DNA from 3 places in the Streptomyces sp. NPDC090741 genome. Region 2 is predicted to be linked to each of the others. Evidence: riboswitches for the same ligand, from Rfam matches in the RefSeq annotation. Region 2 holds a riboswitch; each other region holds the start of a gene.
The links. Region 2 has a riboswitch for cyclic di-AMP ahead of ACIQU4_RS33660 (M23 family metallopeptidase). Riboswitches for the same ligand answer to the same signal wherever they lie in the genome.
Positions count from the first base shown of each region.

Region 1: it holds a riboswitch for cyclic di-AMP, as region 2 does, so the genes downstream of both, ACIQU4_RS12510 (transglycosylase family protein) here and ACIQU4_RS33660 (M23 family metallopeptidase) in region 2, are expected to answer to the same signal.
Region 3: it holds a riboswitch for cyclic di-AMP, as region 2 does, so the genes downstream of both, ACIQU4_RS10770 (peptidoglycan DD-metalloendopeptidase family protein) here and ACIQU4_RS33660 (M23 family metallopeptidase) in region 2, are expected to answer to the same signal.

Region 1 covers NZ_JBIVXF010000004.1:82,170-89,561, reverse strand. The annotation lists gene ACIQU4_RS12530 (nucleoside triphosphate pyrophosphohydrolase) at 1-294, shown strand, start outside; gene ACIQU4_RS12525 (globin domain-containing protein) at 307-1,512, opposite strand; gene ACIQU4_RS12520 (cytochrome P450) at 1,634-2,917, shown strand; gene ACIQU4_RS12515 (transglycosylase family protein) at 3,020-4,060, shown strand; cyclic di-AMP (ydaO/yuaA leader) riboswitch at 4,343-4,513, shown strand; gene ACIQU4_RS12510 (transglycosylase family protein) at 4,516-5,211, shown strand; gene eno (phosphopyruvate hydratase) at 5,533-6,819, shown strand; gene ACIQU4_RS12500 (septum formation initiator family protein) at 6,911-7,392, shown strand, end outside.
Region 2 covers NZ_JBIVXF010000016.1:151,832-159,223, forward strand. The annotation lists gene ACIQU4_RS33645 (DNA topoisomerase (ATP-hydrolyzing) subunit A) at 1-1,566, opposite strand, end outside; gene ACIQU4_RS33650 (M16 family metallopeptidase) at 1,818-3,176, shown strand; gene ACIQU4_RS33655 (M16 family metallopeptidase) at 3,197-4,564, shown strand; cyclic di-AMP (ydaO/yuaA leader) riboswitch at 4,749-4,908, shown strand; gene ACIQU4_RS33660 (M23 family metallopeptidase) at 4,921-5,715, shown strand; gene ACIQU4_RS33665 (GntR family transcriptional regulator) at 5,872-6,537, shown strand; gene ACIQU4_RS33670 (HPr family phosphocarrier protein) at 6,731-7,012, opposite strand; gene ACIQU4_RS33675 (GNAT family N-acetyltransferase) at 7,197-7,392, shown strand, end outside.
Region 3 covers NZ_JBIVXF010000003.1:255,932-263,323, forward strand. The annotation lists gene hpnH (adenosyl-hopene transferase HpnH) at 1-512, shown strand, start outside; gene ACIQU4_RS10760 (aspartate aminotransferase family protein) at 509-1,891, shown strand; gene ACIQU4_RS10765 (tyrosine-protein phosphatase) at 1,920-2,738, opposite strand; cyclic di-AMP (ydaO/yuaA leader) riboswitch at 3,017-3,225, shown strand; gene ACIQU4_RS10770 (peptidoglycan DD-metalloendopeptidase family protein) at 3,230-4,240, shown strand; gene ACIQU4_RS10775 (SGNH/GDSL hydrolase family protein) at 4,407-5,192, shown strand; gene ACIQU4_RS10780 (MBL fold metallo-hydrolase) at 5,388-6,587, shown strand; gene ACIQU4_RS10785 (ATP-binding protein) at 6,828-7,392, shown strand, end outside.

The sequences.
Region 1 (7,392 bases), on a different contig from region 2:
GAGGACGTCAGCGCGCACTGGCAGCGCACCAAGGCGGTCGAGAAGCAGCGGGAGTCGGTCACCGACGGGATCCCGCTGGGCCAGCCCGGACTCGCGCTCGCGGCCAAGCTCGCCGGCCGGGTCCGCGCGGGCGGCCTGGCCGTGGAACTGCCCCGCGGCGAGGGCATCGGGTACGAGCTGCTGGAACTGGCCGCGCGCGCCGAGGCGGCGGGCATCGACCCCGAGACCGCGCTGCGCGCGGCGGCCCGCACCTACCGGGACGCGATCCGGGCCGCCGAGGGCGTCGGCGCGTAACCCGCGGCGGGACTACCGGGGGGCGCGGCCCGACGGGTTGTGCCAGTGCGGCTCGGGGCGGCCGAGGAACCACTCGCCGAAGCCCAGGGGCCGGCCGCCCGGACCGTGGCCGGTGCCGGCGGCGGGCACGGTGTCGTGGAAGATCCGGCCCGGCGGGGCGCCGAGCTCCTTCAGCACGTGCACGGTCTGCTCGACGAACGGCGCCGGCCCGCTGAGGTAGACGTCCTGCTCGGGCCACATGGCCCGGTGGCCGAGCGCGGTCGCCAGCCGCCCGGTGGCCTGGTTGCGGTGCTGCCCGGGGGCGGGCGTGATGTAGGTGACGCCGAGCCAGCCGAAGGCGGCGGCGTACTCGTCGATCAGCGGGCGGTCGTACAGGTACGCGGCGTCCCGGGCGACGACGAAGAGCCGTACGTCCTGATCGGGAGGCTGCCCGGCGAGCTCCTCCACCATGGCCCGGATCGGCGCCCAGCCGGTGCCCGCGGCGATCAGGCTGACCGGCCGGTCGGCGCGGCGCAGCGTCAGCTGCCCGCCGGCCGCGCCGAGCCGCAGCATCTCGCCGGGCCGGGCCTCGCGGACCAGGGCGCTGCTGAGCCGGCCGTCCTCGATACGGCTGACGTGCAGGTCGAGGGTGCCGTCCGGGCGCGGGGCGTTTCCGATGGAGTACGTGCGCCAGGTCCTCGGGATCCGTTCGCTGCTCACGCTCGCGTACTGGCCGGGGAGGTGGGGGAAGGGGGCGTGCGGGCGCAGGGTCAGTACCCCTATGTCCTGCCCGTACTGGAGGTGGCGCACGATCTCGGCCTCCCACCACGGCGGGTCCTCGCTCGCGGCGGCCCCGGCCATCATGGCGTCGGCGATCACCTGGTACGCCTCGGACCAGGCCTTCTCCACGGTCGGCGTCCAGGACTCGCCACAGGTCCGGGCGAGCGCGGCGAGCAGGCTGGCGCCGAGGGCCGCGTAGTGCTCGGGGCCGGCGAGGAACTTGCGGTGGTCGCGGCCGAGGTCGTGGAGATAGGGGAGCAGGCTGTCGTCGTCGAGGTGGGCGATCACGTGGGTCAGCGCGGCGAAGATCCGGTCGCGCTGGCGTTCCATGTCCTCGGCGGAGGCCGGGAAGAGCTCACGGATCCCGGGGTTGTGCCAGAAGAGGTGGGAGTAGAAGTACTTGACCGCGTGCTCGGCCCTTCTCTCCACCACCGCGAAGCTGCTCTTCAAGATCCTCACATCCACAAAACCGAAAGTAGGAACGCCGGGGAACGGGAGGTCAAGCGATGGCGGATCTACGGACAGCCGCGGCGAACCACCCATATGGGATGGCGGCGGGCCCGCGGGATACGGTCAGCGGGTGCATGAGCCGACCTCCGCAGCCTCCGCAGCCCCCGAAGACAGCACTCCTCCCCAGGGTCCGACCCTGTTCGACTGGGAGTTCGCGACCGATCCGTACCCGGCGTACGCCTGGCTGCGCGAGCACTCCCCGGTGCACCGCACCAAGCTCCCGAGCGGGGTCGAGGCCTGGCTGGTCACCCGGTACGCCGACGCCCGCCAGGCCCTCGCCGACCAGCGGCTCAGCAAGAACCCGGCACACCACGCGGAGCCGGCGCACGCCAAGGGCAAGACCGGGATCCCGGGGGAGCGCAAGGCGGAGCTGATGACGCACCTGCTCAACATCGACCCGCCGGACCACACACGGCTGCGGCGGCTGGTGTCGAAGGCGTTCACCCCGCGCAGGGTGGCCGAGTTCACCCCGCGGGTGCAGGAGCTGACCGACCACCTCATCGAGCAGTTCGCGAGCAGGGGGGAAGCGGACCTCATCCACGAGTTCGCCTTCCCGCTCCCCATCTACGCCATCTGCGAGATGCTCGGCGTACCGCGCGAGGACCAGGACGACTTCCGCGACTGGGCCGGGATGATGATCCGGCACGGCGGCGGCCCGCGCGGCGGGGTCGCCCGCTCCGTGAAGCAGATGCGGACCTATCTCGGTGAACTCATCCACCGTAAACGGGATGATCTGGGCAATGACCTGATTTCGGACCTGATCCGCGCGAGCGACCACGGTGATCACCTGGCCGAGGCCGAGGCCACGGCGATGGCCTTTATCTTGCTGTTCGCCGGATTTGAGACGACCGTCAACCTCATCGGCAACGGCGTCCACTCCCTCTTCATGAACCCCGGTCAGCGCGCCCGCCTCCAGGACTCCCTCGCCGCCGGCGAGAGCGGCCTGCTGGAGACCGGCATCGAGGAACTGCTGCGCTACGACGGGCCCGTGGAGCTGGCCACCTGGCGGTTCGCCACCGAGCCGCTGACCCTCGGCGGCCAGGACGTCGCCGCCGGCGATCCGGTGCTCGTCGTCCTCGCCGCGGCCGACCGGGACCCCGAGCGGTTCGCCGATCCGGACACCCTCGACCTCTCCCGCACAGACAACCAGCACCTCGGATACGGGCACGGCATCCACTACTGCCTGGGTGCTCCGCTCGCGCGACTTGAGGGACAGACGGCGCTTGCGACTTTGCTGACGCGTCTGCCGGATCTGGAACTCGCTGTTCCGCCCAACGACCTTCGCTGGCGCGGGGGTCTGATCATGCGTGGCCTGCGCACTCTTCCCGTCAAGTTCACACCCCGAAACCCCTGAACGCGCCCTGACCGTAAGTCAGCCCCCGTCAAGAGTTGTTACTCGCGTGCTAAGACGGCTAGGTTCTGCCGTTACCCAGCCGTTATGCGAAAGGTGCAGCTCATGCGTTCCGGGAACGGCCGCCACAGACGCCCCCGCCAGGTACCCGCGATAGTCGTCACCGCCGGGGTCACCGGTTCCGCGTTGGCCCTGCCGCTGTTCGCCGCCACCGGCGCGAGCGCAGCAGACACCTCCACGTGGGACAAGGTCGCCGAGTGCGAGAGTGGCGGCTCCTGGAGCGCCAACTCCGGCAGCGGGTCCTACGGCGGACTTTCGTTCACGCAGGAACAGTGGAGCGCCTCGGGCGGCCTCGAGTTCGCCGAGCGCCCCGACCTCGCGAGCCGCTCACAGCAGATCGCCGTCGCCGAGCGCGTGCTGGGCACCCAGGGCGCCAAGGCCTTCGGGCACTGCTCGGACTCGGCCGGACTGACCCAGCAGGGCCCCGCGGCGGCCGTGGACCCGGGCCTGCCCGGCACGCTCGGCCCGATCACCCCGAGCGCCTCGCGCCCCGACCACTCGGTCCCGGCCGGCGGCTCCGGTGCGAAGGCGCGGGACTTCGGGGCCCCGACCCCGGCTCCGGCCCCGGACTTCACGCTTCCGCCGGCGCCGCTCGCGCCGAACAGCGGACTGCCCGTCATGCCCGACCCGGACGCGCCGTCCACCTCGCCGAGCGCCCCGGTGCTCCCGGGCGACCCGACGGCGACCCCGGGCACCCCGACGGCGCCCGCCGACCCGACGGCCCCGGGGAGCCCCACCACGCCCGGGAGCCCGACGGACCCGACCGCTCCGGTCAACCCGGCCGACCCGACCGCCCCTGCCGCCCCCTCGGCCCCGGGCCTCCCGGGCGCCACCACCGACCCGGCCGGCATCCCGGACCCCTCCGGCACCGGCAAGCACCGCGGTACGCCCGCTCTTGAGGTGCCCGTCAAGTCTGACGCGGCGTCGGACCCCTCGTACACGGTCCAGGCGGGCGACAGTCTGGCCACCATCGCGTCTGCCAAGGGGGTCAAGGGCGGCTGGAACGCGCTCTACCAGGCCAACGAGCAGGTCATCGGCAAGGACGCCAACCTGATCAAGCCCGGTCAGAATCTGGATCTAAGCTAGAAATAGCGGCACTTCGGACACCCGGAAAAGGGTGAATGTCCGTTATCTGCAAGTGAGACATGTGTCTCTTCCGGTCAACTGGCGTGTCCCGCCTGGAGCCTTCCGCAAACCCCGTCCTCACCTGCGCAAACGCCCGTGAGGGGGGCGCAAGTAGGGGCCCTTTCTCCCCGGTGTTCCTCGTTGAACATCGGGGAGAGACCTGTCTACCTTCTGAGTCGCCCGCCACCGCGGGCTCCTTCGACCGCATCGCCGAATCCTGCCGGCGGACGGGGGGAACAGTCGTCGCGTCAAGCGCCGAAGGCAGGAGCGGGGGAACCAAGGTAGGCGCCGGGAGCGGCCGTTGAGAGACGGCCGGGGAACCGGCTAGGGGTTAAGTCGTGCGCCAGTCGCACGGCCGGGCACTCATCAGCCCGAACCCGACAGCTCACCTCGTAGGCGTCGGTGAGGAGAACTCCATGCTGATTTCCGGCAAGGGCAAGCACCGCCGCGCCTCCAAGGCCGCTCGCATCGTCACGCTCGCCGGTGTCGCCGGTGTCGCCGTCGCCGCCCCCCTGATGGCGGCCGGCTCGGCCTCCGCCGCCACCGCCGGCGAGTGGGACCGCGTCGCGCAGTGCGAGGCCGGCGGCAACTGGTCCATCAACACGGGCAACGGCTACTACGGCGGCCTGCAGTTCTCGTCCTCCACGTGGGCCGCGTACGGCGGCAAGGCGTACGCCGCGCAGGCCAACCAGGCCTCCAAGTCGCAGCAGATAGCCATCGCGGAGAAGGTCCTCAAGGGCCAGGGCAAGGGCGCGTGGCCGTCCTGCGGCGTCGGCCTCTCCAACTCCTCTTACACCGGTGGTGGTACGACCGACACCCCGAAGAAGACGGAGACGAAGACCGAGACCAAGAAGACCCAGCCGAAGAAGACCGAGCCGAAGAAGGAGACGAAGCGCGAGACCCCCGCCCCGGTCACCCGCTCCGAGCGCTCCGAGACCCCGGCGCCGAAGACCGGCAACGGCTCGTACGAGGTCAAGTCCGGCGACACCCTGGGCACCATCGCCGAGGCCAACGGCGTCAAGGGCGGCTGGGAGAAGCTCTTCGAGCTCAACAAGGACATCGTCTCGGACGCCGACCTGATCTTCCCGGGTCAGATGCTGAAGCTCAGCTGAATCCTGCAGTAACAACCGCGGCCGCCCGTGCGGCGCCGCGGCAGCCCGACCGCCCGGCGCGTCTTCCCCTCACGCGCCGGGCGGCGGCGTTTCCCGGGTCCCGGACCGGCCCAGGACCGGCTCATGACCGGCCCCGGCCTGCTCCGATGTGCCGGTGAGTGAGAGCCCTATGTCCCGGAAGGCGGGTATTCGGGCCCTTTTTCGTCCCAGGAGGCGGGCGGTCGGCCGGCCGAGTGCCCGGAGCCGGTTAGGCTCTAGTCGGCGGGGCCGTCCCACGGCCCGACATGCCACCGCACACCCAGCGTCACATCCCAGAAGGAGATGCTCGTGCCGTCCATCGACGTCGTCGTAGCCCGGGAAATCCTGGACTCCCGAGGCAACCCCACGGTCGAGGTCGAGGTGGGCCTCGACGATGGCAGCACCGGCCGTGCTGCAGTTCCGTCCGGCGCCTCCACCGGTGCCTTCGAGGCCATTGAGCTCCGCGACGGTGACCCCAACCGCTACATGGGCAAGGGTGTCGAGAAGGCCGTCCTCGCGGTCATCGAGCAGATCGGCCCGGAGCTCGTCGGCTACGACGCCACCGAGCAGCGCCTGATCGACCAGGCCATGTTCGACCTGGACGCCACCGACAACAAGGGCTCGCTCGGCGCCAACGCCATCCTCGGCGTGTCCCTCGCCGTCGCGCACGCCGCGGCCGAGGCCTCGGACCTCCCGCTCTTCCGCTACCTCGGCGGCCCGAACGCGCACCTGCTGCCCGTTCCGATGATGAACATCCTGAACGGCGGGTCGCACGCCGACTCCAACGTGGACATCCAGGAGTTCATGATCGCCCCGATCGGCGCGGAGTCCTTCTCCGAGGCGCTGCGCTGGGGTGCCGAGGTCTACCACACCCTCAAGAAGGTCCTGCACACCAAGGGCCTCTCCACCGGCCTGGGCGACGAGGGCGGCTTCGCCCCGAACCTGGAGTCCAACCGCGCCGCGCTCGACCTCATCGTCGAGGCCATCAAGCAGGCCGGCTACACCCCGGGCAAGGACATCGCGCTCGCGCTCGACGTCGCCGCGTCCGAGTTCTACAAGGACGGCAAGTACGAGTTCGAGGGCCAGTCCCGCTCGGCCGCCGAGATGACCGAGTACTACGAGGAGCTCGTCTCCGCGTACCCGCTCGTCTCCATCGAGGACCCGCTGTACGAGGACGACTGGGCCGGCTGGAAGGTCATCACCGACCGCCTCGGCGCCAAGGTCCAGATCGTCGGCGACGACCTCTTCGTCACCAACCCGGAGCGCCTGGCCCGCGGTATCGAGGAGGGCTCCGCGAACGCCCTGCTCGTGAAGGTGAACCAGATCGGTTCGCTGACCGAGACCCTCGACGCCGTCGAGATGGCCCAGCGCAACGGCTTCAAGTGCATGATGTCGCACCGCTCCGGTGAGACCGAGGACGTCACCATCGCCGACCTCGCCGTCGCCGTGAACTGCGGCCAGATCAAGACCGGCGCCCCGGCCCGCTCGGACCGCGTCGCCAAGTACAACCAGCTGCTGCGCATCGAGGAGATCCTCGACGACGCCGCCGTGTACGCGGGCCGCAGCGCGTTCCCGCGCTTCAAGGGCTAATCACGCTCTTGCTTCCGTACGTCCCCGCACTCGGTCCCGTACCGTGTGCGGGGACGTATTGCGTAGCGCGTACATAGGGGAGGCGGGATCAATGGCCGGGAACCGGGATCGGTTCTCCACCTTCTCCACCGCGACCAGGCTCAAGCAGCTCGGTGAGCGGACCGCCGCCCACGTCTACCGCTCGCAGACGCGCCGTCAGGTCCGCCGCAGCCGGCTCACCGGCCGCGCCGCGCTCCTGGTGCTCGTCCTCTGTACGCTGGTCGTCGCCCTCGCGTATCCGATGCGCCAGTACGTCTCCCAGCGCTCGGAGATCGCGGAGCAGCGGCGGGCCGCCGAGGCCGCGGGCCGGCGCCTCGAACGCCTCCGCGACGAGAAGGCCCGCTGGCAGGACAACGCGTACGCGGAGCAGCAGGCGCGCAAGCACCTGCACTTCGTCCGCCCGGGCGAGATCAGCTACATCATGACCGACCCCGGGGCCGGGTCCGGGGCCGCAGAGCGGCACCGCACCGGAACGGCCGGATCCGACCGGCCCTGGTACTCGAACGTCTGGGACGGCGTGGACAAGGCCGACCG
Region 2 (7,392 bases):
CAGCAGGACCCGGCACGGGTCGTCCGCGACCTCCAGCGGAACCGCGGCGATCGCCGTGCCCGCCGACTCCAGCAGGACCGTACGGCGCTCGGTGCCGAACTTCTTCGCGACCGCGGCCAGTTCCGTGGAGACCAGCTTGCGCAGCTCCGTGTCGGAATCCAGGATCCCGGTCAGCTCGTCGATCTCGCCCGTCAGCCGGTCGCGCTCGGACTCCAGCTCGATCCGGTCGAAGCGGGTGAGCCGGCGCAGCGGGGTGTCGAGGATGTACTGGGTCTGGATCTCGCTCAGCGAGAAGCGCTCGATCAGCCGCTCCTTCGCCTGCGCCGAGTTGTCGCTGTCCCGGATGATCCGGATGACCTCGTCGATGTCGACCAGGGCCACCAGCAGGCCCTCGACCAGGTGCAGCCGGTCGCGCCGCTTGGTGCGGCGGAACTCGCTGCGCCGCCGCACGACCTCGAAGCGGTGGTCGAGGTAGACCTCCAGCAGCTCCTTGAGGCCCAGGGTCAGCGGCTGGCCGTCGACCAGCGCGACGTTGTTGATGCCGAAGGACTCCTCCATCGGCGTCAGCTTGTACAGCTGCTCCAGGACGGCCTCCGGGTGGAAGCCGTTCTTGATCTCGATGACCAGGCGCAGGCCGTGCGAGCGGTCGGTGAGGTCCTTGACGTCCGCGATGCCCTGGAGCTTCTTGGAGCCGACCAGGTCCTTGATCTTCGCGATGACCTTCTCGGGGCCGACCGTGAAGGGCAGTTCCGTGACGACCAGGCCCTTGCGGCGCGCCGTCACGTTCTCCACGGCCACCGTCGCGCGGATCTTGAAAGTGCCGCGGCCGTTCTCGTAGGCGTCCTTGATGCCCGCGAGGCCCACGATCCGGCCGCCCGTGGGCAGGTCCGGACCCGGCACGAAGCGCATCAGCGCCTCCAGGTCCGCCTGCGGGTAGCGGATCAGGTGGCGGGCGGCCGCGATGACCTCGCCCAGGTTGTGCGGGGGCATGTTGGTGGCCATGCCGACCGCGATCCCGGAGGCGCCGTTGACCAGCAGGTTCGGGTACGCCGCGGGCAGCGCGACCGGTTCCTGCTCCTGGCCGTCGTAGTTGGCGGTGAAGTCGACGGTGTCCTCGTCGATCGACTCCGTCATCAGTGACGTGGCGTCCGCCATCTTGCACTCGGTGTAACGCATAGCGGCCGGCGGGTCGTCGTTGCCGAGCGAACCGAAGTTGCCGTGGCCGTCGACCAGCGGCAGCCGCATCGAGAAGGGCTGGGCCATGCGCACGAGGGCGTCGTAGATCGACGCGTCTCCGTGAGGGTGCAGCTTGCCCATGACCTCGCCGACGACGCGGGCGCACTTCACATAGCCGCGGTCGGGGCGCAGGCCCATCTCGTTCATCTGGTAGACGATGCGCCGGTGCACCGGCTTCATGCCGTCCCGGGCGTCGGGCAGGGCGCGGGAGTAGATCACCGAGTACGCGTACTCGAGGAAGGAGCCCTGCATTTCGTCGACGACGTCGATGTCGAGGATCTTCTCCTCGAAATCCTCCGGCGGCGGGGTCTTCGTGCTGCGGCGGGCCATCGCTGCGCGGCTCCTTAACCAAGAAAGAAAGTGTTCTGGGGGTCTGGCGGCTGGTCTGATCGGCGTTGACGGGGTTGTCGCGGACCATTGTGGCCCGAGGCACCGACAACGCCGACTCCGACCCTGGGGTCACCCCCGGACGGAGGCGTGGGTGAGTGTGAGTCGGGAACTTCTCCGGTCCCCGACGCGCTTGCATACAGTGGCAGGTCTGACGGAAAAATCTGCATCGCGATCGAAGGGACCACATGCCCATGGGTCACACGGCCACAGCCCAGGCCGGCTCCGGCGGCCTGACAGCGACCGAGCACCGGCTGGCCAACGGCCTGCGCGTGGTGCTCTCCGAGGATCACCTGACCCCGGTCGCCGCGGTCTGCCTCTGGTACGACGTCGGCTCGCGCCACGAAGTCAAGGGGCGGACCGGCCTGGCTCACCTCTTCGAGCACCTGATGTTCCAGGGCTCGGCGAGCGTACCCGGCAACGGGCACTTCGAGCTGGTCCAGGGGGCCGGCGGTTCGCTCAACGGCACCACCAGCTTCGAGCGCACCAACTACTTCGAGACCATGCCGACCCACCAGCTGGAGCTCGCGCTCTGGCTGGAAGCCGACCGGATGGGCTCGCTGCTGGCCGCCCTGGACGACGAGTCCATGGAGAACCAGCGCGACGTCGTCAAGAACGAGCGCCGCCAGCGGTACGACAACGTCCCGTACGGCACGGCCTTCGAGAAGCTGACCGCCCTCGCCTACCCCGAGGGCCACCCGTACCACCACACCCCGATCGGCTCCATGGCCGACCTGGACGCGGCCTCCCTGGAGGACGCCCGCGCCTTCTTCCGTACGTACTACGCGCCCAACAACGCGGTGCTGTCGGTCGTCGGCGACATCGACCCCGAGCAGACGCTCGCCTGGGTCGAGAAGTACTTCGGCACCATCCCCGGGCACGACGGCAAGCAGCCGCCGCGCGACGGCTCGCTGCCCGAGATCATGGGCAGCGAGCTGCGCGAGGAGATCGTCGAGGAGGTCCCGGCCCGTGCGCTGATGGCCGCCTACCGGCTCCCGCACGACGGCACCCGCGAGTGCGACGCCGCCGACGTGGCACTGACCGTGCTGGGCGGAGGCGAGTCCTCCCGGCTGCACAACCGCCTGGTACGCCGCGACCAGAGCGCCGTCGCGGCCGGCTTCGGCATGCTGCGGCTCGCCGGTGCGCCCTCGCTGGGCTGGCTGGACGTGAAGACCTCCAGCGGCGTCGAGGTGCCCGCCATCGAGGCGGCCGTCGACGAGGAGCTCGCGCGGTTCGCCGCCGAGGGCCCGACCGCCGAGGAGATGGAGCGCGCCCAGGCGCAGCTGGAGCGCGAGTGGCTGGACCGGCTGAGCACGGTGGCCGGGCGCGCCGACGAACTGTGCCGCTTCGCGGTCCTGTTCGGCGACCCGCAGCTGGCGCTCAGCGCGGTCGGGCGCGTCCTCGACATCACCGCCGAGGAGGTGCAGGCCGTGGCCGCGGCCCGACTGCGCCCCGACAACCGCGCGGTGCTGGTGTACGAGCCGCTCCCGGCAGAAGCCGGCGAGAACGGTGAGAGCGACGAGAACGACGAGAACGAAGGGGCGGAGCAGTGAGCGACACCGCAGCCGTCACGATGACCTTCCACCCGCAGCCCCAGGCCGGCCAGGCCCGGCCGTGGGCCTTCCCGGCCCCCGAGCGCGGCTCGCTGCCCAACGGCCTGACCGTGCTGCGCTGCCACCGGCCCGGCCAGCAGGTCGTCGCCGTCGAGGTCAACCTCGCCGCCCCGCTGGACGCCGAGCCCCAGGGCCTGGACGGCGTGGCGACCATCATGGCCCGCGCACTGTCCGAGGGCACCGACAAGCACTCCGCCGAGGAGTTCGCGGCCGAGCTGGAGCGCTGCGGCGCCACGCTCGACGCGCACGCCGACCACCCGGGCCTGCGGGTCTCCCTGGAGGTCCCGGCCTCCCGGCTGGCCAAGGCGCTGGGCCTGCTCGCCGAGGCGCTGCGCGCACCCGCCTTCGCCGAAAGCGAGGTCGACCGGCTGGTGCGCAACCGGCTCGACGAGATCCCGCACGAGCTGGCCAACCCGCAGCGCCGGGCCGCCAAGGAGCTCTCCAGGCAGCTCTTCCCGCCGACCCTGCGGATGTCCCGGCCGCGCCAGGGCACCGAGGAGACGGTCGCCCGGATCGACTCCGCGGCCGTACGCGCCTTCTACGAGGCCCACGTACGCCCCGCCACCGCCACCGCGGTGGTCGTCGGCGACCTGACCGGGATCGACCTGGACGCCGTCCTGGGGGACACCCTGGGCACCTGGACCGGCAACTCCGCCGAGCCCCTCCCGGTCCCGCCGGTCACCGCCGACGACACCGGCCGCGTGGTCATCGTGGACCGGCCCGGCGCGGTCCAGACGCAGCTGCTCATCGGCCGGATCGGGCCGGACCGGCACGAACGGGTCTGGGCGGCGCAGGTGCTCGGCACGTACTGCCTGGGCGGCACCCTCACCTCGCGCCTGGACAAGGTGCTGCGCGAGGAGAAGGGCTACACGTACGGCGTGCGCGCCTTCGGCCAGGTGCTGCGCTCCACGGCCGACGGCAAGGGCGCCTCGATGCTCGCCATCAGCGGCTCGGTGGACACCCCCAACACCGGCCCGGCGCTCGACGACCTCTGGAAGGTGCTCCGCACCCTCGCGGAGGGCGGCCTGACCGACGCCGAACGGGACGTGGCGGTGCAGAACTTGGTGGGCGTGGCCCCGCTGAAGTTCGAGACGGCCGCGGCCGTCGCCGGCACGCTCGCCGACCAGGTCGAGCAGGAGCTTCCGGACGACTACCAGGCGCAGTTGTACGCGCAGCTGGCCCAAACGGGCACGGTGGAGGCGACTTCGGCCGTCCTGGCCGCCTTCCCGGTGGACCGCCTGGTCACGGTCCTGGTGGGCGACGCCGCGCAGATCGAGGAGCCGGTGCGGGCGCTCGGGATCGGTGAGGTCACCGTCGTCACCAACTGACGGACATTCCAAGGGGCTCCGGCGGCTTGTCCGCCGGGGCCCCTTTTGTCTGTTTCGTGAAGAGGTTGCTCGTATGGGGTGTGGCGTATGCAACAAAAACGCGTGTCTGTTTGGCGATTGACTGATGATCCGCCTAGCGTCGGCCGTGCTGTCCGTCAGTTGTACGCGCCGCATCCGCGGCACCGGGCAGCGATCGCCGAGTCCCCGTCAGGCGCGAGCCTGGGGAGCCGGGGACCCACATGTGTCCCTGGGGTGAATCGGACCGCCTCGTCAGAGGGGGCCCGTAGGAGACCTTCCTGCTCCGAACCCGTCAGCTAACCCGGTAGGCGAGAAGGAAGGAAAGGATCAGCCCCTTCATGGCGTTTGGCAGTCGTGCCGCCGGTAAGCACCGTGGTTCCAGTCGTCTGAGCCGCAAGACAGCCGGTTACGCCGGCATAGCCGCCCTCGCCACCACCGGTGTCGTCGGCTCCCTCGCAGGCCCGGCGTTCGCCGCGTCGGACATGGCCCCCTCCATGGAGGACACCGGCCTGAACGCCGTCGTGACGGCCGAGGACCTCCCGGGCCAGATCGAGGCCCAGGCCGACGCCCAGGAGCACGCGGCCGAGGCCGCGGCCCTCAAGGCGAAGGCGGAGGCCGACGCGAAGGCGCGCGCCGCCGAGGCCAAGCAGAAGGCCGAGGAGAAGGCGAAGGCCGAGCGCGACGCCGCCGAGCGTGCCGCCCGCGAGGAGGAGCGCAAGCGCCTCAACACCTTCGTCGCCCCCGTCGACGAGTCCTACATCAGCACCCAGTGGCACGCGGGCGGCGGCATGTGGTCCTCCGGCAGCCACACCGGCATCGACTTCCACGCGGCCTCCGGCACCACGGTGCACGCGGTGGGCATCGGCACCGTGGTCGAGGCCGGCTGGGGCGGCGCGTACGGCAACAACATCGTCATCAAGCACGCCGACGGCACGTACACGCAGTACGGCCACATGTCCTCGCTGAGCGTCTCCGTCGGCGACCAGGTCACCGCCGGCCAGCAGATCGGCCTGTCGGGTTCCACCGGCAACTCCAGCGGCCCGCACCTGCACTTCGAGGCCCGCACCGGCGCCCAGTACGGCTCGGACATCGACCCGGTCGCGTACCTGCGCCAGCACGGCGTCAGCGTCTGACCCGCAGCACTTCACCGAAGGCCCCGGCTCTCCGAGCCGGGGCCTTCGTGTTGGCCGTAAATATCTGCCATTCCCGCCCGCGCTCGGAATTTATCGCCCGGTGCAATAGAGTCCCCTTACGGCAGTCGGCAGTCGGAAATAGGCGGAGGTCCGGACTTGCGTATTCCTGCGCACGCGGTATGCACGGCAATCCGCGAAGACATCGTCTCCGGGGTCTTCGAGCCCGGCGCCCGGCTGACGGAGGAACTGCTGGCCCGCCGGTACGGGGTCTCCCGCGTCCCCGTCCGCGAGGCGCTGCGGACCCTGGAGTCCGAGGGCTTCGTCACCACCCGGCGGCACGCGGGCGCCTGCGTCGCCGAGCCCACCGAGCAGGAGGCGGCCGACCTCCTGGAGCTGCGGCTGCTGCTGGAGCCGCTGGCGGCCGCGCGCGCCGCCCGGCGGCGTACCGAGGGCCACCTCAAGGTGCTGCGCGGGCTGGTCAGGCTCGGCCAGGAGCGGGCCAGGCGGGGCCAGGGGGAGGACCTGCGGTCCCTGGGCGGCTGGTTCCACGAGACCCTCGCCCAGGCCTCCGGCAGCCCGGGGCTGATCGTGCTGCTCACGCAGATGCGGCACAAGGTCGCCTGGATGTACGCCGTGGAGGCGCCGGCCCGGCCGGTGGACTCCTGGGCGGAGCACGGCGCGATCGTGGACGCGGTCGCCCGCGGGGACGCCGAGCGGGCCCGGGCGCTGACCGCGATCCACGCGGACCGCGCGGTCGGGGCGCACCGGCTGCGGGTGAGGACTTCGCAACATGCCGTAAACACGGCGAGCGGTCCGCATTAACAAAAGCCGCGTATTAAAGAGTGAAGGCTGCGGCTGAATTCGCGCGGTATAGGCTCTCGTCCTGCGCGCATGTGGTGAATTCCCGAAAAGGCTCGCCCGGCTCCGGCAGAGCGAACAGAACGAAGAAGCCGCGGCCACCGGATTACCGGTGGTGGCCGCGGCTTCTTCGTGTGCTCGGGGTGAACCCGAAGGGTCAGACGGTCTCGGGGAGCTCGTCGAGGCCCTCGGCGACCAGCTTCGCGAGGCGGTCCAGCGCCACCTCGGCGCCCTCGGCGTCGGACGCCAGGATGATCTCCTCGCCGCCCTGCGCACCCAGGCCCAGCACCGCGAGCATGGACGCGGCGTTGACGGGGTTCCCGTCGGCCTTCGCGATGGTCACCGGGACGCCGGAAGCGGTCGTCGCGCGGACGAAGATCGAGGCGGGACGAGCGTGCAGGCCCTCGGCCCAGCCGACGTTGACGCGGCGCTCTGCCATGGTGATGCCCTTCAGGTTCTTACGGTTGTCTAGACCAGTCTCTCACGACGCCCCTCATGCTCCGACCGACCTTCGGCCCGAATCCGCCGCCGTTCGACCCACCCCAGCTTGCACTGGTTTGCCCATGCTTGCCGCGTGCGCCGCGCAGGGGCGATTCGGCCAGTCCTGGCCTTAAGATCGCCGCATGACCACCGCGTCGGACCCCTCGTACCCGGCCCACTGGGAAGCGGATGTCGTCCTGCGCGACGGCGGCACCGCCCGGATCAGGCCGATCACCACGGAGGACGCGGGCCGGCTGGTCAGCTTCTACGAGCAGGTCTCCGACGAGTCGAAGTACTACCGCTTCTTCGCGCCCTACCCCCGGCTCTCCGCCCGTGACG
Region 3 (7,392 bases), on a different contig from region 2:
ACACCGACACCCCGCAGACGATCATCGAGGTGCTCAACTACCTCAATGACGACCTCAAGGTCGACGAAATGATGATCTCGCCCGCCTACGCCTACGAAAAGGCCCCCGACCAGGAGCACTTCCTGGGGGTCGAGCAGACCCGGGAACTCTTCAAGAAGGCGTTCGCGGGCGGAAACCGGCGGCGCTGGCGGCTCAACCACTCCCCGCTGTTCCTGGACTTCCTGGAGGGCAAGGTGGATTTCCCCTGCACCGCCTGGGCCATTCCGAATTACTCCCTCTTCGGCTGGCAGCGCCCCTGCTATCTGATGAGCGACGGGTACGTGCCCACCTACCGGGAACTGATCGAGGAAACCGACTGGAGCAAGTACGGGCGCGGAAAGGACCCGCGCTGCGCGAACTGCATGGCGCACTGCGGCTACGAGCCCACCGCCGTCCTCGCCACCATGGGCTCCCTCAAGGAATCCCTGCGCGCCGCCCGCGAGACGGTCTCGGGGAACCGGGAGAAGCCGTGACCGGCTTCGACCTCCCCGCCCTGCTGGACGAGCGGGGCGGGGAACGGTACGAGCTCCACGCGCGCCACCTCAACCACCAGCTGCCCCGGATGCTGCACACGATCGGCTTCGACAAGGTCTACGTCCGGGCCGAGGGCGCGCACTTCTGGGACGCCGAGGGCAACGACTACCTGGACATGCTGGCCGGGTTCGGCGTGATGGGCCTGGGCCGGCACCACCCGGTGGTCCGCCGGGCCCTGCACGACGTCCTGGACGCGCAGCTGGCCGATCTGACCCGCTTCGACTGCCAGCCGCTGCCCGGGCTGCTGGCGGAGAAGCTGCTCTCGTACAGCCCGCACCTGGACCGGGTCTTCTTCGGCAACAGCGGCACCGAGGCGGTGGAGACGGCCCTCAAGTTCGCCCGGTACGCGACGGGGCGGACGAGGGTCCTCTACTGCGACCACGCCTTCCACGGGCTGACCACGGGCTCGCTGTCGGTCAACGGGGAGGGCGGCTTCCGGGACGGCTTCGCGCCGCTGCTGCCCGATACGAAGATCCCCCTCGGGGACCTGGCCGCCCTGGAGCGGGAGCTGAAGCGGGGCGACGTCGCCGCCTTCGTCGTCGAGCCGATCCAGGGCAAGGGCGTGCTCGCGGCCCCGCCCGGATTCCTGCGCGCGGCGCAGGAGCTGCTGCACCGGCACAAGGCCCTGCTGATCGCGGACGAGGTGCAGACGGGCCTCGGCCGGACCGGCGATTTCTACGCGTACCAGCACGAGCCGGGCGTGGAGCCGGACCTGGTGTGCGTGGCCAAGGCCCTTTCGGGCGGCTACGTGCCGGTGGGCGCGACCCTGGGCAAGGACTGGATCTTCAAACGCGTCTACTCGTCCATGGACCGGGTGCTGGTGCACTCCGCCAGCTTCGGCTCCAACGCGCAGGCGATGGCGGCCGGGCTGGCGGTGCTCTCCGTCATGGAGGACGAGTCGGTGGTCGCGAACGCGCGCGCGATGGGCGACCTGCTGCGCGGGCGGCTCGCCGCGCTCGTGGACGAGTACGAGCTGCTCCACGAGGTGCGCGGGCGCGGCCTGATGATCGGAATCGAGTTCGGGCGGCCGTCCTCGCTCGGGCTGCGCAGCCGGTGGGCCATGCTCCAGGCGGCCCGCAAGGGGCTCTTCGCGCAGATGGTGGTGGTGCCGCTGCTGCAGAAGCACCGGATCCTGACACAGGTGTCGGGCGACCATCTGGAGGTCATCAAGCTCATCCCGCCGCTGATCGTGGACGAGGGGGACGTCGACCGGTTCGTCGGGGCCTTCCGCGAGGTCATGGACGAGGCGCACGGCGGGGGCGCCCTGATGTGGGACTTCGGCAGGACGCTGGTGAAGCAGGCCGTCGGCGGCGGCTGACGGCCCGCTCCCCTTCGAGGGGGCCGGCTCAGTCGAGCAGCCGGTCCCGCAGCCGGCCGAGGGTCTCGGGCGTGAGTCCGAGGCCCTCGTCGAGGTACCGGTCGACCCCGCCCCAGTGCCCGTCGATGGCGTCGAAGGCGGCCGTCAGGTACTCGGCGCGGGCGTCGAAGAGCGGCGAGAGCAGCTCCATCACCTCGGGGGAGCGGGCCTCGGGCGCTTCGCTGCCGCGGCGCACCCGGTAGCGGCGGTGCGGGGCGTTGGACTCCAGGTAGTCCGCCACGATCGCCTCGCGCTCGACGCCCAGCGCGAGCAGGGTGACGGCGATCGACAGGCCGGCCCGGTCCTTGCCGGCCGCGCAGTGCATGAGCGCCGGAACGCTGTCTTCGGCGAGGGCGTGCACGACCCGGCTGTGCTCGGCGGTGCGGTTCTCGATCATCGCGCGGTACGAGTTGGCCATCCGCTCGGCGGCCTTCCCCTCGCCGAGGAGTCCGCGGAGCTGTTCGACGCCGCCGTCGCGGACCATCTTCCAGAACTCCTTGCCGTCGGCCGGATCCGACAGCGGGATGTTGACGTTCCGTACTCCGGGGAGCTCGACGTCGGGCCCCTCCAGGGCGTGGTCGGCGGCGTTGCGGAAGTCGAAGACGGTGTGCAGGCCGAGCGATGTGAGGAATTCTGTATCGGTTTCGGTGGCATGTGCCAGATGTCCGCTACGGAATAGTTTTCCCGGCTTGACCCTCCGCCCGTCGGTGGTCGGGAGGCCGCCCACGTCACGGAAGTTGCGCACTTCCGCGAGCTCGGGCTCCGGTACGGGCTCCGTCCGCGGGGGCCGGGGTATCTGCTGGGTCACGGGAACTCCTCCGCATCGTCGCGATCTGTCCGAATTACACTACTTGGGGCCAACTTGCCATAACCGGAGGCGAGATCGGGCGCGGCCCCGTGAGCCAGATCATACGGTGACCGTGAGTGCCTGATCGTCGAAGCGGAACGCCCCGGCCGGGGCGGTTGTTGGCGCCGGGGAATTGACGGAGGGTGACCGGAATTCCGGCGGATTCGGGCTTCTGTGAATCCGTCAGGAAATTCGTGGCTTGTTCGGTGCGGCTCAACTCGATTACCTTCGCGATCGATCCGGATGGACCGCCGAATCCTGCCGCCGTCCGGAAACCGCACCCGACTATTCACGCGCGCGGCAGGAGCGGGGGAACCAGGTAGGCCGCTGTTCCCGATCATTCGTATCGGAGCAGCTCGGGGTGAAGCCGTTCATGTTCTGTTCATGTACGGCCGGACATCTCCAGTCCGAACCCGACAGCTCACCTCGCAGGCGACGGAGAGGAATTCGCCATGCCTGCAAAGGGTAAGCACCGACGTCCCAAGTCCCGTTCCATGGCGCGCGGCTTCGCCGTCGCGGGCACCGGCGGTGCGGCCCTCGCGCTGCCGCTGCTGGGCGCCGCCGGCGCCCACGCGGCGGGCGCCCCGGCCGCCGCACCCGCAGCGGCTCCCGTGCAGGCACCGCGGCTTCCGGCGGCGCTCCAGGCCGCGCCCGCCGCCGCCGAGCAGGGCTCGCCGGCCGCTTCGGCCGTCTACACGGTCGTGCCGGGTGACTACCTCTCCAAGATCGCCCAGGACCGCCACCTCTCGGGCGGCTGGCAGCGGCTGTACGCCGACAACCGCGAGGCCGTCGGCGCCGACCCCTCGCTGATCCACCCCGGGTTGAGGCTGACCCTGACCCTCGGCGCGAAGGGCGAGGCGGCCCCGGCTCCCGCGGAGAAGGCGGCCCCGGCCCCGGCCCCGGCGAAGAAGTCCTCGGACTCGGGTGCGGACGCGGCCCCGGACTCCAAGGGCTCCGCGGATGCCAAGGGCTCCGCGGACGCCGCGCCGGCCCCCGCCGCCGCGCCCGCCAAGAAGAGCACCGCCGCCAAGTCCGCCGCCGGTGCGGTCAGCGCCGCCGGCTTCGTCGCCCCCGTCGGCGGTGGCGGGATATCCACCCAGTACAAGACCCCCGGCGCCATGTGGTCCAGCGGCTACCACACCGGTGTCGACTTCATCGCGAGCTCCGGCACCACCGTCCGCGCCGTCGGCGCGGGCACCGTCGTCTCCGCCGGCTGGGGCGGCGCGTACGGCAACGAGGTCGTCATCCGGCACACGGACGGCAAGTACTCCCAGTACGGCCACCTGTCCCAGCTCTCCGTCTCGGTCGGCCAGAGCGTCACCGGCGGCCAGACCATCGGCCTCTCCGGCTCCACCGGCAACTCGACCGGCCCGCACCTGCACTTCGAGATCCGCACCGGGCCGTCCTACGGCTCGGACATCGACCCGCTGGCCTACCTCCGCTCGAAGGGTGTGAGCATCTGACGGCTCCCGCCGTCGGAGAGGCAGCCGGACACGTGAGGCCGGGACCCGAGGGGGGTTCCGGCCTCACGCGCTGTTATTCCGTACCGACCGGGTGGTATAGATCACGGTCCGTCAACCCCTGCCTACGGTGGCGTAGGTCACGTGCCGGGGTGAAAGATGTGTCCTCGTGGCAGCGACGAAGACGACACTCAAGACCATCGGCTCGTACGCGGCGATCGGGGACAGCTTCACCGAGGGTGTGGGGGACCCGGGGCCCGGGGAGACCTTTCTCGGCTGGGCGGACCGGCTGGCCGTACTCCTGGCCGATCAGCGCGAGGAAAACGAATTCCGGTACGCGAACCTGGCCGTGCGGGGGCGCCTCCTCGACCAGATCGTGGCCGAACAGGTCCCAAGGGCCAAGGAGCTCGCACCCGACCTGGTGAGCTTCTGCGCGGGCGGCAACGACATCATCCGGCCCGGCAGTGACCCGGACGACGTGGCGGAGCGGTTCGAGGCGGCGGTCGCCGACCTCACCGGAGCCGTCGGGCAGGTCATGATCACCACGGGCTTCGACACCCGCGGCGTTCCGGTCCTCAAGCACCTCCGGGGCAAGGTGGCGACGTACAGCGCGCACGTGCGCGCCATCGCCGACCGCTACGACTGCCCGGTGCTCGACCTCTGGTCGCTGAAGTCCGTACAGGACCGGCGGGCTTGGGACGACGACCGGCTGCACCTGTCGCCCGAGGGACACACCCGGGTCGCGCTGCGCGCCGCCCAGGTGCTGGGGCTGGAGGTGCCGGCCGATCCCGACCAGCCGTGGCCGCCGCAGCAGCCGCGCGGCTCGGTGGACGTGACCCGGGACAACATCCAGTGGGCACGCGAGTACCTGGTGCCCTGGATCGGGCGGCGGCTGCGCGGGGAGTCCTCCGGGGACCACGTGGAGGCGAAGCGTCCGGACCTGCTGCCGTTGTAGGGCGGCGGGGCGGCGGGGCGGACGCGAGGGGGAAGGGGACGGAGGAGGGGAAGGGACGGGAGTGGAGGGAAGGGGGAGGGCGCGAGAACGCAGGCGCGCGGCGGAATCCTTCGGGACCGGTGCGCGTTGGCATGGTGGTAGACCGGTATTCCGTACGGCCTCACAACCATCCGCCCCACCCTCCCAGGAGGCGCTTTGACCGGCTCCCGTCCCCTGCGTCCTCGGCTGCGCGCCCTGAGGCCCGAAGCCTTCGGCGCGGATCCGTCCGGCGCCCGCCTGGAGCGGATCCGGCGCTCGCCGAACTTCGCCGACGGCGTCTTCCAGAACCCGGTCGGGGCCCGGACCAGGCCCTCGGGCTCCATGATGGAGTTCGCCAAGATCTACTTCCACAAGGAGCAGCGGACCCGGCGCAACCCGGGTGCGCCGATCCCGGTGTACCCGACGACGCTCGCCGAGCTGGCGAAACCGCCGGTGAGCGGGTTGCGCCTGACCTGGATGGGGCACTCGGGCGTGCTCGCGGAGATCGACGGGCGGCGGGTGCTGTTCGACCCCGTGTGGGGTGAGCGGTGCTCTCCGTTCCCGTTCGCCGGGCCCAAGCGGCTGCACCCCGTCCCCGTACCGCTGGCCTCGCTGGGGCCGGTCGACGCCGTGGTGATCTCGCACGACCACTACGACCACCTCGACCTGCCGACCATCAAGGAACTGGCCGGGACGGACACCGTCTTCGCCGTGCCGCTCGGCGTCGGCGCCCACCTGGAGCGCTGGGGCGTGTCGCCGGACCGGCTGCGCGAGCTCGACTGGAACGAGGCCACCGAGATCGCGGGGCTCTCGCTGACGGCGACCCCGGCGCGGCACTTCTGCGGGCGCGGCCTGCGCAACCAGCAGAACACCCTGTGGGCCTCGTGGGTGGTCGCGGGCGACGAGCACCGCATCTTCCACAGCGGTGACACGGGGTACTTCCCCGGGTTCGCGGAGATCGGCGCCGCGCACGGCCCCTTCGACGCCACGATGATCCAGATCGGTGCGTACTCGGAGTACTGGCCCGACATCCACATGACCCCCGAGGAGGGCATGCAGGCCCACCTCGACCTCCAGGGCGGGATCCCGCACGGCACGATGCTGCCGATCCACTGGGGCACCTTCAACCTGGCGCTGCACCCGTGGGACGAGCCGGGCGAGGGCACCGTGGCCGCCTCCGAGGCCACCGGGGCGGCCATCGCGCTGCCGATCCCGGGCCAGCCGTTCGAGCCGGGCGACGCGGGCGCCCCGAGCGAGCCGTGGTGGCGCCCGTTCGTGGCCTCGGCCCCGCCCGCCCCGGCGACGCCGTCCCGCCCGGTCGCGACGACCCGGCCCCCGGCCGCGGCGCACGAGGAACCGGAGGCCGTCGGCTCGTAGGGGGTGCTTCCGGCGCTGGGGGGTGTGCGTCTCGTACGGTCCTTGCAGAACGTGCGCCCCCGGCGGATTCGGGCTGTCGTACGAGCGCTCCATCGGGAGCGGGAAGCACCCCGGCGAAGTTCCCCAACTGGCTGTCAGGGGCGGGATCGTGCGGTCTAGCGTGGGTATCCGGTGATCAACACCGTGATCCACACCGGGCCCCGGAACCCTGGGGGCCCGGGCCCCACGTAGAGGACGCCGATGTCCGGACTCCGCGCCGCCCGCCACGCCCCGTCGAGATACGCCGTCACCGGTCCCGGCCGGCAGATACGGCCCCAGCTGGTCCGCACCGCCCTGCTGCCCACGCTCGCCGCCGGGCTCAGCGGCGCCGCCGCGGTGATCTTCACGCTGCAGCTCGGCGGGGGCGCGGGGGCGCGGGACGCACGGCTCTGGCCGATCCTGGCGGGCTGCGCCCTGCTCGTCATCGGCGCGCTGGCCGCCGCCCTGCTCGGAGCCCAGCGTTCCGCCAAGGCCGTCCGGGATCGCTGCGAGGCCCTGCGCCGCTCCAGCGTGCGCGGACGCCAGGAGCTGCGGACCGCCGCCGAGCGGCTGGAACGGGGTGAGCCCCCGGTCCGCCCGGTCCGCGGCGGACCGACGGCGCCGCCGCCCGGCACCGACCCGGCCCGCGTCGACGAGTTCTGGCTGCTCTCCCAGGAGCTGCGCGGCGCCCGCGAACACGCGCACACGACCCTCGTACGGCTGGCCGGCCCGGCCGCGCCGTCCGACAGCGACCGCAAGGTCGAGGTCTTCGTCAACCTCGCGCGCC